Regions from separate parts of the Kluyvera sp. 1366 genome, predicted to be linked through region 3. Evidence: predicted binding sites of a transcription regulator. Region 3 holds the regulator's gene; each other region holds the start of a gene.

Region 1 (3,124 bases), on a different contig from region 3:
GGTGCGGAGGGAAGGAGGGCTGCGGCATGCGCTCGGCCACCGCAATCGGCAGATTGGTGGCCGGAAAATAGTCTTCGCGCGTTAAGATCAGCGACATGAGGAAACGCTCCAGTTATAGCATCTGCTGGCGCTCCGCTCTGGGCGCACAGCCAAATTCCCGCCGGAACAGCGTGGAGAAGTGGTTGCTGTCACCAAATCCACACTGGTAGGCGATGTCTGTTATGCGCATATCGCTATGACGCAGTAAATGCCGCGCCTGTAACAGGCGAAGCCGATTAAGGTAACGCTGCGGTGTATTACCGGTTTGCTGCTTCATCTGGCGGTGCAGAGTGCGCAGCGACAATGAAAAACGATCGGCTAATGCATCCCACACAATCTCTTCACTGTAGTGCTCATTGAGCCAGTCGAGCAACCGATGTAAGCGTGCTTCCTGATCCTGTGATTGATCGTTGTGAGCCGCTTCGCGCAACAACACCAGCAGTTGCAGAAAAAGTTGCTCCTGATGTGCGTGACGTTCCAGCGACCACACATCTTGCTGCTTCATCTGCGTAACGATTTGCAGCGCCTGCGCCATCACCTTGTGATTGATGCGCCAGTGCGACGCGTAGTGATCCTCTTCTTCGCGCGGCAGGAGCGCCTGCAAACCCGAGAGAAAACGGAATGACGCCGGACTGCGATACAACACGTTGGTCAGACACAAATTTTCCGTTTGCTCATAAAGATGACGATCGTGATCGCGCACAAAGCACACGCATCCTGCGGATAAAGCTTGTGGCTGACCGTTAAACACATGAATGCCAGAACCGTGTTCCACCAACACAATTTCATGGAAATCATGATGGTGCTCCGGAAATGCCTGCTGCGGCACGCGCGGCTCGATGGCGATGGCGTAATTCCCTTCAGGGAAGAAATCTGCGCTATGTAGAACGGTCATGATTCGCCTCTTAATTAACTCAACCGTTGCCGAGTCTACGCAGGCGCCCCGCACCTTACCTTGAATTTTCATCTTAGTGACGCAGGAAAATGGCTAATTTTTCAAGATCTCACCGGCGATTGACAGAAATGCGGCAAGGCTCACATCTCGCCACTTGTGTGGTTCTGTGAGCTTTCTCACGAACTTCTTTGTCAGCCTGCCAGTGACTATTACGCACTGGCAGTAAGGGGAAGGTGGCAAAAAGCGGAGATTTCTAATCTGTAGGCATCTCATTACAGGAAGAACACGCCATGAGTATGCGTAACATTGTTGCCATTGATTTAGGCGCATCCAGCGGGCGCGTGATGCTCGCACAATGGAGTTCAGCGAATCAGCAGATCAGCCTGCGCGAAGTGCGTCGCTTCACCAATCAGCGTGTGCGCCGTGCAGATTATGATTGTTGGGATTTGGATCGACTGGAGCAGGAGATTCGTTTAGGGCTGGCCCAGCTTGATGATGACGGCATTGTGCCGGACAGCATTGGCATAGATACCTGGGGCGTCGATTTGGTGCTGCTGGATGCCAACGGTGAACGCGTCGGCGAGGCGGTAAGTTATCGCGATAAGCGCACAGAAGGGCACATGGCTCAGGCCATTAACGATCTCGGCAAAGGTGCAATCTATCAGCGCACAGGCATTCAATTCTTACCGTTCAACACCCTTTATCAACTGCACGCACTGCATCAGCAGCAACCAGATTGGCAGGAAAAAGTGCAGTATGCGCTGATGATTCCTGACTATCTGCACTATCGCCTTACCGGCCAGATGAACTGGGAATACACCAACGCCACCACCACACAACTGCTCAATATTCACAGCGGCGAATGGGACAGCGATTTGCTTGCGTGGGCTGGCGTGCCGGCTAAGTGGTTCGGCAAACCCACATCGCCAGGTAACACTGTCGGTAACTGGACCAGCGCCAGCGGCAACCACGTTCCGGTGATCGCGGTTGCGACTCACGATACGGCGAGCGCGGTTTTGGCCACCCCGTTAATGCAGGATGATGCCGCTTATCTCAGCTCGGGAACCTGGTCACTGATGGGGATTGAGAGCTTGCAGCCTTGTGTCAGCACGGCGGCGCTCAATGCCAACGTAACCAATGAAGGTGGAGCAGAAGGCTACCGCGTTCTGAAAAACATTATGGGTTTGTGGCTGCTGCAACGTGTCTGCACTGAGCTGCAAATTACCGATCTCTGTTCGCTGATCAAAGAAGCCGCAAAAGAGCCCGCCTGTCGTACGCTGGTTAACCCCAATCACAGCCGTTTTATCAATCCAGACAGCATGGTTCAGGAGATTCAAAACGCCTGCGCCGAACAGAACATGCCCGTACCGCAGACGCCGGCTGCGCTGGCTCGCACCATCTTCGACAGTCTGGCCTTACTCTATCGCCAGGTTATTGGCGAACTCGGCACACTGCGCGCGGCACCGCTGCGTCAACTGCATGTGGTGGGCGGCGGCAGTCAGAACCCGCTGTTAAATCAATTGTGTGCCGATGCCTGTCAGCTGCCGGTATTGGCGGGGCCGATTGAAGCCTCGACGCTCGGCAACGTCGGCTGCCAGCTCATTGCTTTGGGCGAACTGCGTGACGTCAGCGATTTACGCCGCTGCATTAGCCAAAACTTCCCGTTAGAAAAATTTGAACCGTTGAACAACAGCGCCTTCGCTGCCCATCAGGCACGCTTTGCCGCGCTCAGCCAACCTGCTAAGGAACTTGCATATGACTAAGCTGATTGAACAGGCCTTCGAACTGGCCAAACAACGTTACGCCGCCATCGGTGTGGATGTGGAACAGGTAATGGCGCAGCTGGATGGCATTCCGGTCTCGATGCACTGCTGGCAAGGTGATGACGTGCGCGGCTTCGAAAATCCGAACGGTGAACTGACCGGCGGTATTCAGGCTACCGGCAACTATCCGGGACGCGCCCGTAATGCTGATGAGCTGCGCTCTGATGTTGAAAAAGCGATGTCACTCATTCCGGGTGCTAAACGCCTCAACCTGCATGCGATTTATCTGGAGAGCGATAAGCCGGTCGACCGTGATGCGATTGAACCGAAACACTTCAGCAACTGGGTGGAATGGGCCAAAACGCACAAGCTGGGCCTCGATTTTAATCCAAGCTGTTTCTCCCATCCGCTGAGCGCCGATGGCTTT
Region 2 (3,124 bases), on a different contig from region 3:
GAGGCGACAAAGATGTCGTACAGCTTGTAGAAGATGAAGAAAACCACCAGGGGAAGAAAATCGAGTAACTGCTTCATAGCGTTTCCAAATAGGCAGGAGCGTACAGTTATGGCGCCCGGGTGAGCGCCATAACGATTAACGTAACAGCATATACAGCCGGTACAGATAGATAATCAGCACTGCGGAGACCAGGTTACCCAGCGCGTTCAACACCACGGAGGCGATATTGGCGGGCAGCACGGTCAGCGATGAAAAGAAGAACATCAGCACAATTTTGGCCAGCAGCCACAGCACAATAGCTGGTGCGATAACCTTAATATTCTTCCAGGCGAGACGCATGCTGGCACGCATCGCGCCAATCACGCCGAGCTTCTCATTGGCGAGAATCACCGGTGCCAGTGAAAACAGGATCGCCAGAATCACGCCCGGTACCATCAGCACCATAAAGCCCAATTGAACCAGCAGGGTGATCAGGAAGGTCTGCAGCAGCAGCTTTGGCAGGATGGGCGCAGATGCGCCAATAGCGCGCAGCGCGCTGACGCGTTGTCCGCCCGATACCATTGGGATTAGAAGCAGCATGCCACCCAGCAGCAGCGTGTTGCCAATCAACGCAGCGAACGTGCCTGCAGCGGAAGCGCGCAGCAAAATACGCTGCTGATCCGGAGACATATTTTGTACCAGCTCAAACAGCGACGATGCGCTGTCATCGGACTGGCTCAACAACGAGAGCTGGTCTTCACCTGGCGTTAACGCGTGGCCGACGATCACAGTAATGAACGAGGTCAGCAGCGCCAGCAGTAAAATAGTAACCAGCTGATGGCGCAAAAAATTTCCTGTGTCACGGTATAACGAGCTTGCCGTGATAGACATGTAAACTCCTTGAAAGAACCGGATTAATTAACCCGGCGATTGTACATGTTCTACTGGCGTGCTGGCACCCGCATTGGGATAACTTTCTGTCATAACAGGTAAAGAAGGGTGAAAAAGCGCAGGAAGACCGTAGCGAGCACGGGCGCGATCGCAAGCTTCGTTCTGTTCACCGTTCTCGCCGGACATCGAAAACTCCCGACAGGGCGAAGGGCGCTGCTGATAAATACCGCAGGAGACGCAGCCGCCGACGTCGCCCTGCAGCGCAATACAGCGCGGCTGGCGTTGGTTGGTGCCGCGCATATTGCGCATAAATGGGGTTAACGGTTCTGTTAATTCAACGGGAACAGCACCGGCGCCATCATCGGCTTCGGCCCAGTAAAAAGAGACACGGAAGTGCGCGCAGCATGCGCCACAGGTCACGCAAGGATTTAGTGAATCGCTCATCTGATCGCCCGCCACCTTTAAGGTATCGAACCAAAATCACACAGGGGAAAGTTAAAATAGTCACGGCGAAAAATTTTCGCAAGCGGACTTTTATTACGCGCTGTAAAGCCAAAATTGATCTGAATCAATTCATTGTTTTTTAAGTGATTAATTTAGATTGATGCAGATGATCTTTTACCAAAAAAGGGGTAAATGTTGTGCCGCATTCAACATTGAGACCCATCTTTATTTGGCAAAGGAGTGATTATGAAACTGGCAAAATGCGCACTGCTGATGGCGCTGGCAATTCCGCAACTGGCTCTGGCTCATGAAGCCGGTGATTTCTTTATGCGTGCAGGTAGCGCCACCGTTCGTCCGACTGAAGGCTCTGACAATGTGCTGGGTATGGGCGGCTTTAACGTTAGCAACGATACGCAGCTGGGCTTGACCTTCACCTATATGGCAACGGATAACATCGGCGTTGAGCTGCTGGCTGCAACCCCGTTCCGTCATAAGGTTGGACTGGGCGCCACCGGTAATCTGGCCACCGTGCGTCAGCTGCCGCCGACCTTAATGGCGCAGTACTATTTCTTTGATAGCAAAAGTAAAGTCCGCCCGTACGTTGGCGTCGGTATCAACTACACCACCTTCTACGATGCCAAATTCAACCAAACGGGTGAGGATGCCGGATTAAGCGACCTGAGCGTGAAAGACTCGTGGGGCATGGCGGGCCAGGTCGGTCTGGATTATCAAATCAACCGCGACTGGATGCTGAATGCCTCGCTGTGGTACATGGATATTGATACCGAAGTGAAATTTAAAGCTGGCGGTGAGCAGCAAAACATCAACACGCGTATCGATCCGTGGGTGTTCTTCTTTGGTGCGGGATATCGATTCTAATCGGCAACCAGAAATGAAGCGGGCGACCAGAAGGTCGCCCGTTGTGTTATTTGATCTGCATATTGTTAACCACAGATTTCACGCCCGCCACGCTACGCGTTATGGCCACCGCGCGATTTGCCATCTGCGGTGAGCTGACAAAACCGCTCAGCTGAACTTTACCCTTGAAGGTTTCAACATTGATTTCGGTCGATTTCAGCGACTCGTCATTCAACAGCTGAGCCTTAACTTTGGTGGTTACCACGGTATCGTCGATGTAACCGCCAGTGCCTTCTTTGGTTGCTGTGGGTGCACACGCGCTAAGTGCCAGCGCCATTACCGCAGCCATCATAAATCCTGCAACGACTTTGAAAAATTTCATTGGTTATCTCCCTGTCTTAGATGATGTTTCGCCGCAATGGGGCGGCGCAATTAATTGTGGTCTGGAGATGCGAAATCAGCAAATCGGCGCGCGTGAAAAAGTCAGAAATAGGGCGTTTTTACCACTTATTGATCCAATCGCAGTTTTCGCTGGGCATGAAAATCTGAGAGTAGCCGGGAATTTGAGTTTGGGGATATTTTTGGCAATAAAAAGGCCTTATCCGCACCAGCGAATAAGGCCCTGAAGGATTTTAGCGGGTGGCTGCTTTCAGACTACTCACAAAGGCTTTCAGCTCGCTGAGCAGCGTGGCCGGATCGTTCTGGTTACGCTCAATGATTTTCACAATTGCCGACCCGGAAATGGCACCCGCCGCACCAGCGGCGATGGCTTCTTTCACTTGGCCGGGTTCAGAGATACCAAAGCCCTGCAGCGGCGGCGCAGCGTTAAACTCACGCAGCTTTTCGATCAGGTGATGCAGCGGCAGGCTGGCACGATTTTCCGAACCGGTGACGCCTGCGCGTGACAGCAAATAGGTATAACCGCGACCGTGCGCAGCGATCTCACGCAGCA
Region 3 (3,124 bases):
CAAAATGGGATTGGCGATGGAGCTGATTATGCTGCCGCTGGTACAGCGACTGATTGAAGGGAAGCGGATTGAATAAGCGAAGTCATTCCGTAGCGGCGCAATTTATTGCGCAATAAATTGCGCCGCTACAATCCGAGTTATAACTCGATCACTTCATAGCTGTGGGTAATTTCCACGCCTTTACCCAGCATGATCGCTACCGAACAATATTTTTCCGCTGACAGATCAACCGCACGCGAAACGGCCTTATCGCTCAACGCTTTACCGCTAACGATAAAATGCAGGTTGATGTGGGTAAAAATGCGTGGCGCTTCTTCACGGCGTTCCGATGTGAGCTTCACTTCGCAATCGGCCACATCGCTGCGCCCTTTTTGCAGGATCGACACCACATCAATAGCACTACAGCCGCCCGCGGCCATCAGCACCATTTCCATTGGACTTGGCGCTTTATCACCGGAATTACCATCCATCAATACCTGATGGCCGGATGAGGATTCTCCGAGAAAGGTAAGACCTTCCACCCATTTCACTCGTGCCTGCATGATTCTTTCTCCTGAAGCGGCGGTTTTGCCGCCAGAGTACGCTTTCACCTGACAAACAGCAATCCAGAGTAATCCCCCTTCTGCTGAAGCGAGACAACACAAGACAGCTCGCAAAAGCTGTGCTACAAACAGTGCTGAAAATATTTTCGTCATCACAGACGAAGGCCGGAAGAATCAAAAGCGTAGCTTAAGAGTCCACCCGGAATAATTTTTCCTTTACTGGAAACGCTCGACGATTAAACCGCCTGACAGGGAAAAAATGCCCCCTGTGTTTTGGGCACGATTACAACAGAGGATAATAGCGAATGGTTCTCGGCAAACCGCAAACAGACCCTACACTCGAATGGTTCCTGTCCCATTGCCATATTCACAAATATCCATCCAAAAGCACGCTCATCCATCAGGGTGAGAAAGCGGAAACGCTGTACTACATCGTAAAAGGTTCCGTAGCGGTACTGATTAAAGATGAAGAAGGCAAAGAGATGATTCTCTCCTACCTCAATCAGGGGGATTTCATCGGCGAACTCGGTCTTTTCGAAGAAGGCCAGGAACGCAGTGCTTGGGTGCGTGCGAAGTCTGCCTGCGAAGTGGCTGAAATTTCATACAAAAAATTCCGTCAGCTGATTCAGGTAAACCCGGATATTTTAATGCGACTTTCGTCGCAAATGGCGCGTCGTCTGCAAGTGACATCTGAGAAAGTGGGCAACCTTGCCTTCCTCGATGTCACCGGACGTATTGCGCAAACGCTGCTAAATCTGGCCAAACAGCCAGATGCGATGACTCACCCAGACGGGATGCAAATCAAAATCACCCGTCAGGAGATTGGTCAGATCGTGGGCTGCTCACGCGAAACCGTGGGTCGTATCCTGAAAATGCTGGAAGATCAGAACCTGATCTCCGCACACGGTAAAACCATCGTCGTTTACGGCACCCGCTAATTTCTTCTCACCCACGGCGTGATGGCAACATCGCGCCGTTTCTATTTGCGATGAGCTGATGTGGCGCCGAATCATCTATCATCCCGAAGTTAACTATGCGCTGCGGCAAACGCTGGTGCTGTGCCTGCCTGTGGCTCTCGGTTGGCTGTTTGGCGATCTGCAAAAAGGTCTGCTGTTCTCGTTAGTGCCCGCCTGCTGCAACATGGCGGGACTGGATACGCCGCACAAACGCTTCTTCAAACGCCTGATTGTGGGTGGTTCGCTGTTTGCCACCGGCAGTTTCCTGATGCAAATCCTCACCGCTTACCAGATACCGCTGCCGCTGATTTTACTGGCGCTGCCGCTGCTGATTGGCGTAACCGGCGAAATCGGCCCGCTGCACGCGCGCCTGCTGCCCGCCACACTCATCGCCGCCATCTTTACGCTCAGCTTAGTGGGACGCATGCCGATATGGGTGCCGCCGCTGCTCTATATTGGCGGCACGCTGTGGTACGGCTTGTTCAACTGGTTCTGGTTCTGGCTGTGGAAAGAGCAGCCGATGCGCGAATCGCTCAGCCTGCTGTTCCGCGAGCTGGCGGATTACTGCGATGCCAAATACACCTTACTGACGCAGCTGACCGATCCGGAGAAAGCGCTGCCGCCGCTGCTGGCGCGCCAGCAAAAGGCGGTCGACCTCATTACCACCTGTTATCAGCAAATGCATATGCTGTCGGCGAGCCGCGATAACAGCCACAAACGCCTGACGCGCGCTTTCCAGGTGGCGCTGGATTTACAGGAACACATCTCCGTGAGTTTGCATCAGCCCGAAGAGGTGCAGAAGCTGGTTGAGGAGAGCCACGCCGAAGCGGTGATTCGCTGGAACGCCAAGATTATCTCGGCGCGGCTGCGCGTGCTGGCGGATGCGATTCTCTACCATCAGCTGCCGGACCGTTTTCACATGGAGAAACAGCTCGGCGCGCTGGAGAAAATTGCACGCCAGCATCCGGATAATCCGGTCGGCAACTTCTGCCTGTATCACTTCAGTCGCATCGCCCGCGTGTTGCGTACGCAGAAGCCGCTCTACACGCGTGACCTGATGGCCGATCGCCAGCGCCGTTTGCCGCTGTTGCCGGCGCTGCGCAGTTATCTGTCATTCAAATCCACCGCGTTACGCACCGCAGCCCGCTTCGCTGTGATGCTGATGTTTGGCAGCTCGCTGGCGCTGTTCTTTAACATCCCCAAACCTTACTGGATTCTGATGACCATCATGTTCGTCAGCCAGAACGGTTACAACGCCACGCGCGTGCGTATTCAGCACCGTGCGCTGGGTACTTTCGCCGGATTGCTGATCGCCGCCGCGTCGCTGCAGCTGGCGGTGCCGGAATCGATCACGCTGCTGTTTATGCTGGGGATTACGCTGGCGAGCTATCTGATCACGCGGAAATATTATGGCTGGTCGATGATTGGCTTTACCGTCACGGCGGTGTATTCGCTGCAATTGCTGTCGCTGAACGGCGCACAGTTTCTGCTGCCGCGCATGATGGATACCTTGATGGGCTGTTTAATTGCCTTCGCCGGGATGATTTGGCTGTGGCCGCAGTGGCAAAGCGGGCTGCTGCGCAAGAACGCGCATGATGCGCTGGAAGCCTATCAGGAGGCGCTGCA
Region 4 (3,124 bases), on a different contig from region 3:
CATAAGCAAAACCCGCAGGCAGCGATTGATGCACCGCGCTGGCGCGTTGAGCAAGGACGTGCGGTGGTGGTTGAACCCGGCATCGACCGTAACGTGCTGGCGAAGCTGCGCGAGATGGGGCACCAGATCACGCTGGAAGATCCTTTGCTCGGCTATAACTTCGGCGGTGCGCAGGCGATTGTGCGCGATCCGCAAGGCTTCTATATCGCCGCCACTGAAAGCCGTAAGGATGGGCAGGCGCTGGTGTTTTGATTTAACGTGTTAAAACGGTCATCATAATGGGTGACCCTGGAATTTCGCCATTTCCTTACCGGGTGCGCATTTATGCGCACCAGGCAAACGCCGCCCGTTGTACCCGTCAGGCCATTGCACTATTCTTTAGGACCATTCCCATCGAATCGAATTAGCCATAACAGGAGTTCATCATGGCGTCAGGAATTTCTCGCATCTGGATGCGTACCGGCATGCTGATGGTCAGCGCGTTAGTGGTGCTGCAACTCACAGCCTGCGGTGACAAAGAGGGCGATCAGCGTAAAGCGTTCAGTGACTTCCTTCAGAACACGGTGATGCGCAGCGGCGAACATCTGCCAAGCCTGAGTGAAAACCAAAAGCAAACCTTCGGCAACTACGCCAGCGACTACGCCATCCTTTATGGCTTCTCGCAGCAGACCAATCAGGCGATTGAGCAAGGTATGCGCCCGGTGGTTGATGAGTTAGCAGCGATTCGTGTACCGCAGGATTACCTCACGCGTCGCGATAGCCTGCGCCAGGCCAGCGGCAATCTGAGCGTGCTGACCCAGCAGATTCAGAGCGCCAAAATGCAGGCGGACAGCAGCAAAGCCACCCTGAAGCAGCCGGATGACCTGAAGAAAGTGTATGACGCGGCCTACGTCAAAGTCGTGACGCAGCCAGCGAGCACGCTGATTCCGCTGCTGCCACAGCTGCAGGCGCTGAGCCAGGCAGCCGTGCAAACCGGCGACTATCTGCAATCGCAAGGCACGCGCGTAACCTTCAACGATGGCGGTGTACAGTTCCCAACCCAGGATCAGGCAACGCAATACAACACGCTGATGAGCAATCTCTCCAGCAACGCGCAAGCGCTGACGCAAGCGCAAAATGCGGTGCAAGGCGGGTTGTAACAGCCGAACTATTTTAGTGGTCGCCATCAATGGCGACCCTGAAAGTCTGTTATCCCTTTTCAGATTTTCGTCACTTCCTTACAGCTCACTTATCTGCTGCAGCATATTGTGATCTGGCGCATTTTCGACCACAAATAGTTTGTGACATTGATCACACTTACACAACAAAGCGCCCACTTCAAAAGGTGACTTAAGTCACATTCATCGCCTTGTTTTGCTTAATTTTTCGGCACCGTTGCTTTCTTACAGCGCCTTTTTGTGATCGATGTCACCTTATTGCCCCCCAATCACCCCAGCTTAGCGTGATCTGCATCACACTTAGGTGCAGCTCTACGCAGCGTAATAAACTAGTGCTAGAGTCCGCGTGCATACAGTAATGCCACGGCCCCCGCCGTAACGTTCAAACAAAAACAAACGCGCTCTCTTATTGCAGCGCGTCTCATTAAGGGGTGGGTTTATGTCCTCATCAGTAAAGGTCAAGGTTCAGAGCTTTGGTCGCTTTCTGAGTAATATGGTGATGCCTAACATCGGTGCGTTTATCGCATGGGGTATCATCACTGCGCTGTTCATCCCAACCGGATGGATTCCAAACGAAACGCTGGCGAAACTCGTCGGCCCAATGATCACCTACCTGCTGCCGCTGCTGATTGGTTTCACCGGTGGACGTCTGGTTGGCGGCGATCGCGGTGGCGTGGTCGGTGCGATCACCACCATGGGCGTGATCGTCGGTGCCGATATGCCGATGTTCCTCGGCTCCATGATTGCCGGTCCGCTGGGCGGCTGGGCGATCAAATCCTTTGACCGCGTTGTTGATGGCAAGATCAAAAGCGGCTTCGAGATGCTGGTTAACAACTTCTCGGCCGGTATCATTGGTATGCTGCTGGCGCTGCTGGCGTTTGTCGCTATCGGTCCACTGGTTGAAGGCCTGTCACACATTCTCGCCGCGGGCGTGAATCTGATGGTGCAGAACAACCTGCTGCCGCTGACCTCAATCTTTGTTGAACCGGCGAAAATCCTGTTCCTCAATAACGCCATCAACCACGGTATCTTCTCTCCGCTGGGTATCCAGCAGGCGAGCGAGGCGGGCAAATCAATCTTCTTCCTGATTGAAGCCAACCCTGGTCCGGGTATGGGCTTGCTGGTTGCCTACATGGTATTTGGCCGCGGTAGCGCCAAACAATCTGCAGGCGGTGCAGCGATCATCCACTTCCTTGGTGGTATCCACGAAATTTACTTTCCATACGTGCTGATGGCGCCGCGTCTGTTGCTGGCGGTTATTCTCGGCGGTATGACTGGCGTATTCACCCTGACACTGCTGAACGGCGGCCTGGTCTCTCCGGCTTCTCCAGGTTCCATACTGGCGGTGCTGGCGATGACGCCAAAAGGCGCTTACTTCGCGAATATCGCTGCCATTATCGCTGCGTTTGCCGTCTCCTTTGTGGTCTCAGCTATCCTGCTGAAAACCAGCAAAGTGAAAGAAGATGACGACATCGAAGCGGCGACACAGCGCATGCAGGATATGAAAGCGCAGTCAAAAGGTCAGGCTGTTGCCGGTTCGCCAGTTGCTGGCGATGCGATGAGCGTTGACCTGAACCACGTGCGTAAAATCATCGTAGCCTGTGACGCCGGTATGGGTTCAAGTGCGATGGGTGCGGGCGTGCTGCGTAAGAAAGTGCAGGACGCGGGTCTGAGCAATATCTCTGTCACCAACACGGCGATTAACTCGCTGCCGGGCGACGTTGATCTGGTGATTACCCACCGCGATCTGACCGAACGTGCAATGCGTCAGGCGCCGCAGGCGCAGCACATTTCGCTGAACAACTTCCTTGATAGCGCGCTGTACAGCAACCTGACCGAACGTCTGGTGGCCGCTAACCGCAGCGAAGCGCGTCGTGAAACCGTGCAGACCACGCTGGCTGACAGCTACGACGAAGGCAACGCGCACCTGTTCAAACTGGGTGCAGACAACGTGTTCCTCGGTTTGA

Evidence for each region. The regulator CRP, encoded in region 3, controls carbon source genes, mostly activating them, when cyclic AMP is high. The targets are predictions, from matches to a motif close to ATGTGANNNNNNTCACAT.
Region 1: the regulator CRP is predicted to act here: its motif matches at 1,063-1,080, upstream of rhaB (rhamnulokinase).
Region 2: the regulator CRP is predicted to act here: its motif matches at 1,427-1,444, upstream of ompW (outer membrane protein OmpW).
Region 4: the regulator CRP is predicted to act here: its motif matches at 1,440-1,457, upstream of ACVLVH_RS18505 (PTS mannitol transporter subunit IICBA).

Annotation. Positions count from the first base shown of each region.
Region 1 is NZ_JBTRDW010000002.1:209,579-212,702, reverse strand. It holds gene rhaR (HTH-type transcriptional activator RhaR) at 1-97, opposite strand, end outside; gene rhaS (HTH-type transcriptional activator RhaS) at 113-934, opposite strand; gene rhaB (rhamnulokinase) at 1,225-2,697, shown strand; gene ACVLVH_RS04505 (L-rhamnose isomerase) at 2,690-3,124, shown strand, end outside.
Region 2 is NZ_JBTRDW010000002.1:335,106-338,229, reverse strand. It holds gene ACVLVH_RS05065 (septation protein A) at 1-77, opposite strand, end outside; gene ACVLVH_RS05060 (YciC family protein) at 136-870, opposite strand; gene ACVLVH_RS05055 (YkgJ family cysteine cluster protein) at 898-1,314, opposite strand; gene ompW (outer membrane protein OmpW) at 1,561-2,193, shown strand; gene ACVLVH_RS05045 (BON domain-containing protein) at 2,240-2,554, opposite strand; gene trpA (tryptophan synthase subunit alpha) at 2,805-3,124, opposite strand, start outside.
Region 3 is NZ_JBTRDW010000010.1:46,301-49,424, forward strand. It holds gene ACVLVH_RS20545 (phosphoribulokinase) at 1-76, shown strand, start outside; gene ACVLVH_RS20550 (OsmC family protein) at 138-542, opposite strand; gene crp (cAMP-activated global transcriptional regulator CRP) at 848-1,480, shown strand; gene ACVLVH_RS20560 (YccS/YhfK family putative transporter) at 1,539-3,124, shown strand, end outside.
Region 4 is NZ_JBTRDW010000008.1:137,671-140,794, forward strand. It holds gene ACVLVH_RS18495 (gamma-glutamyltransferase family protein) at 1-252, shown strand, start outside; gene ACVLVH_RS18500 (DUF3053 domain-containing protein) at 426-1,139, shown strand; gene ACVLVH_RS18505 (PTS mannitol transporter subunit IICBA) at 1,597-3,124, shown strand, end outside.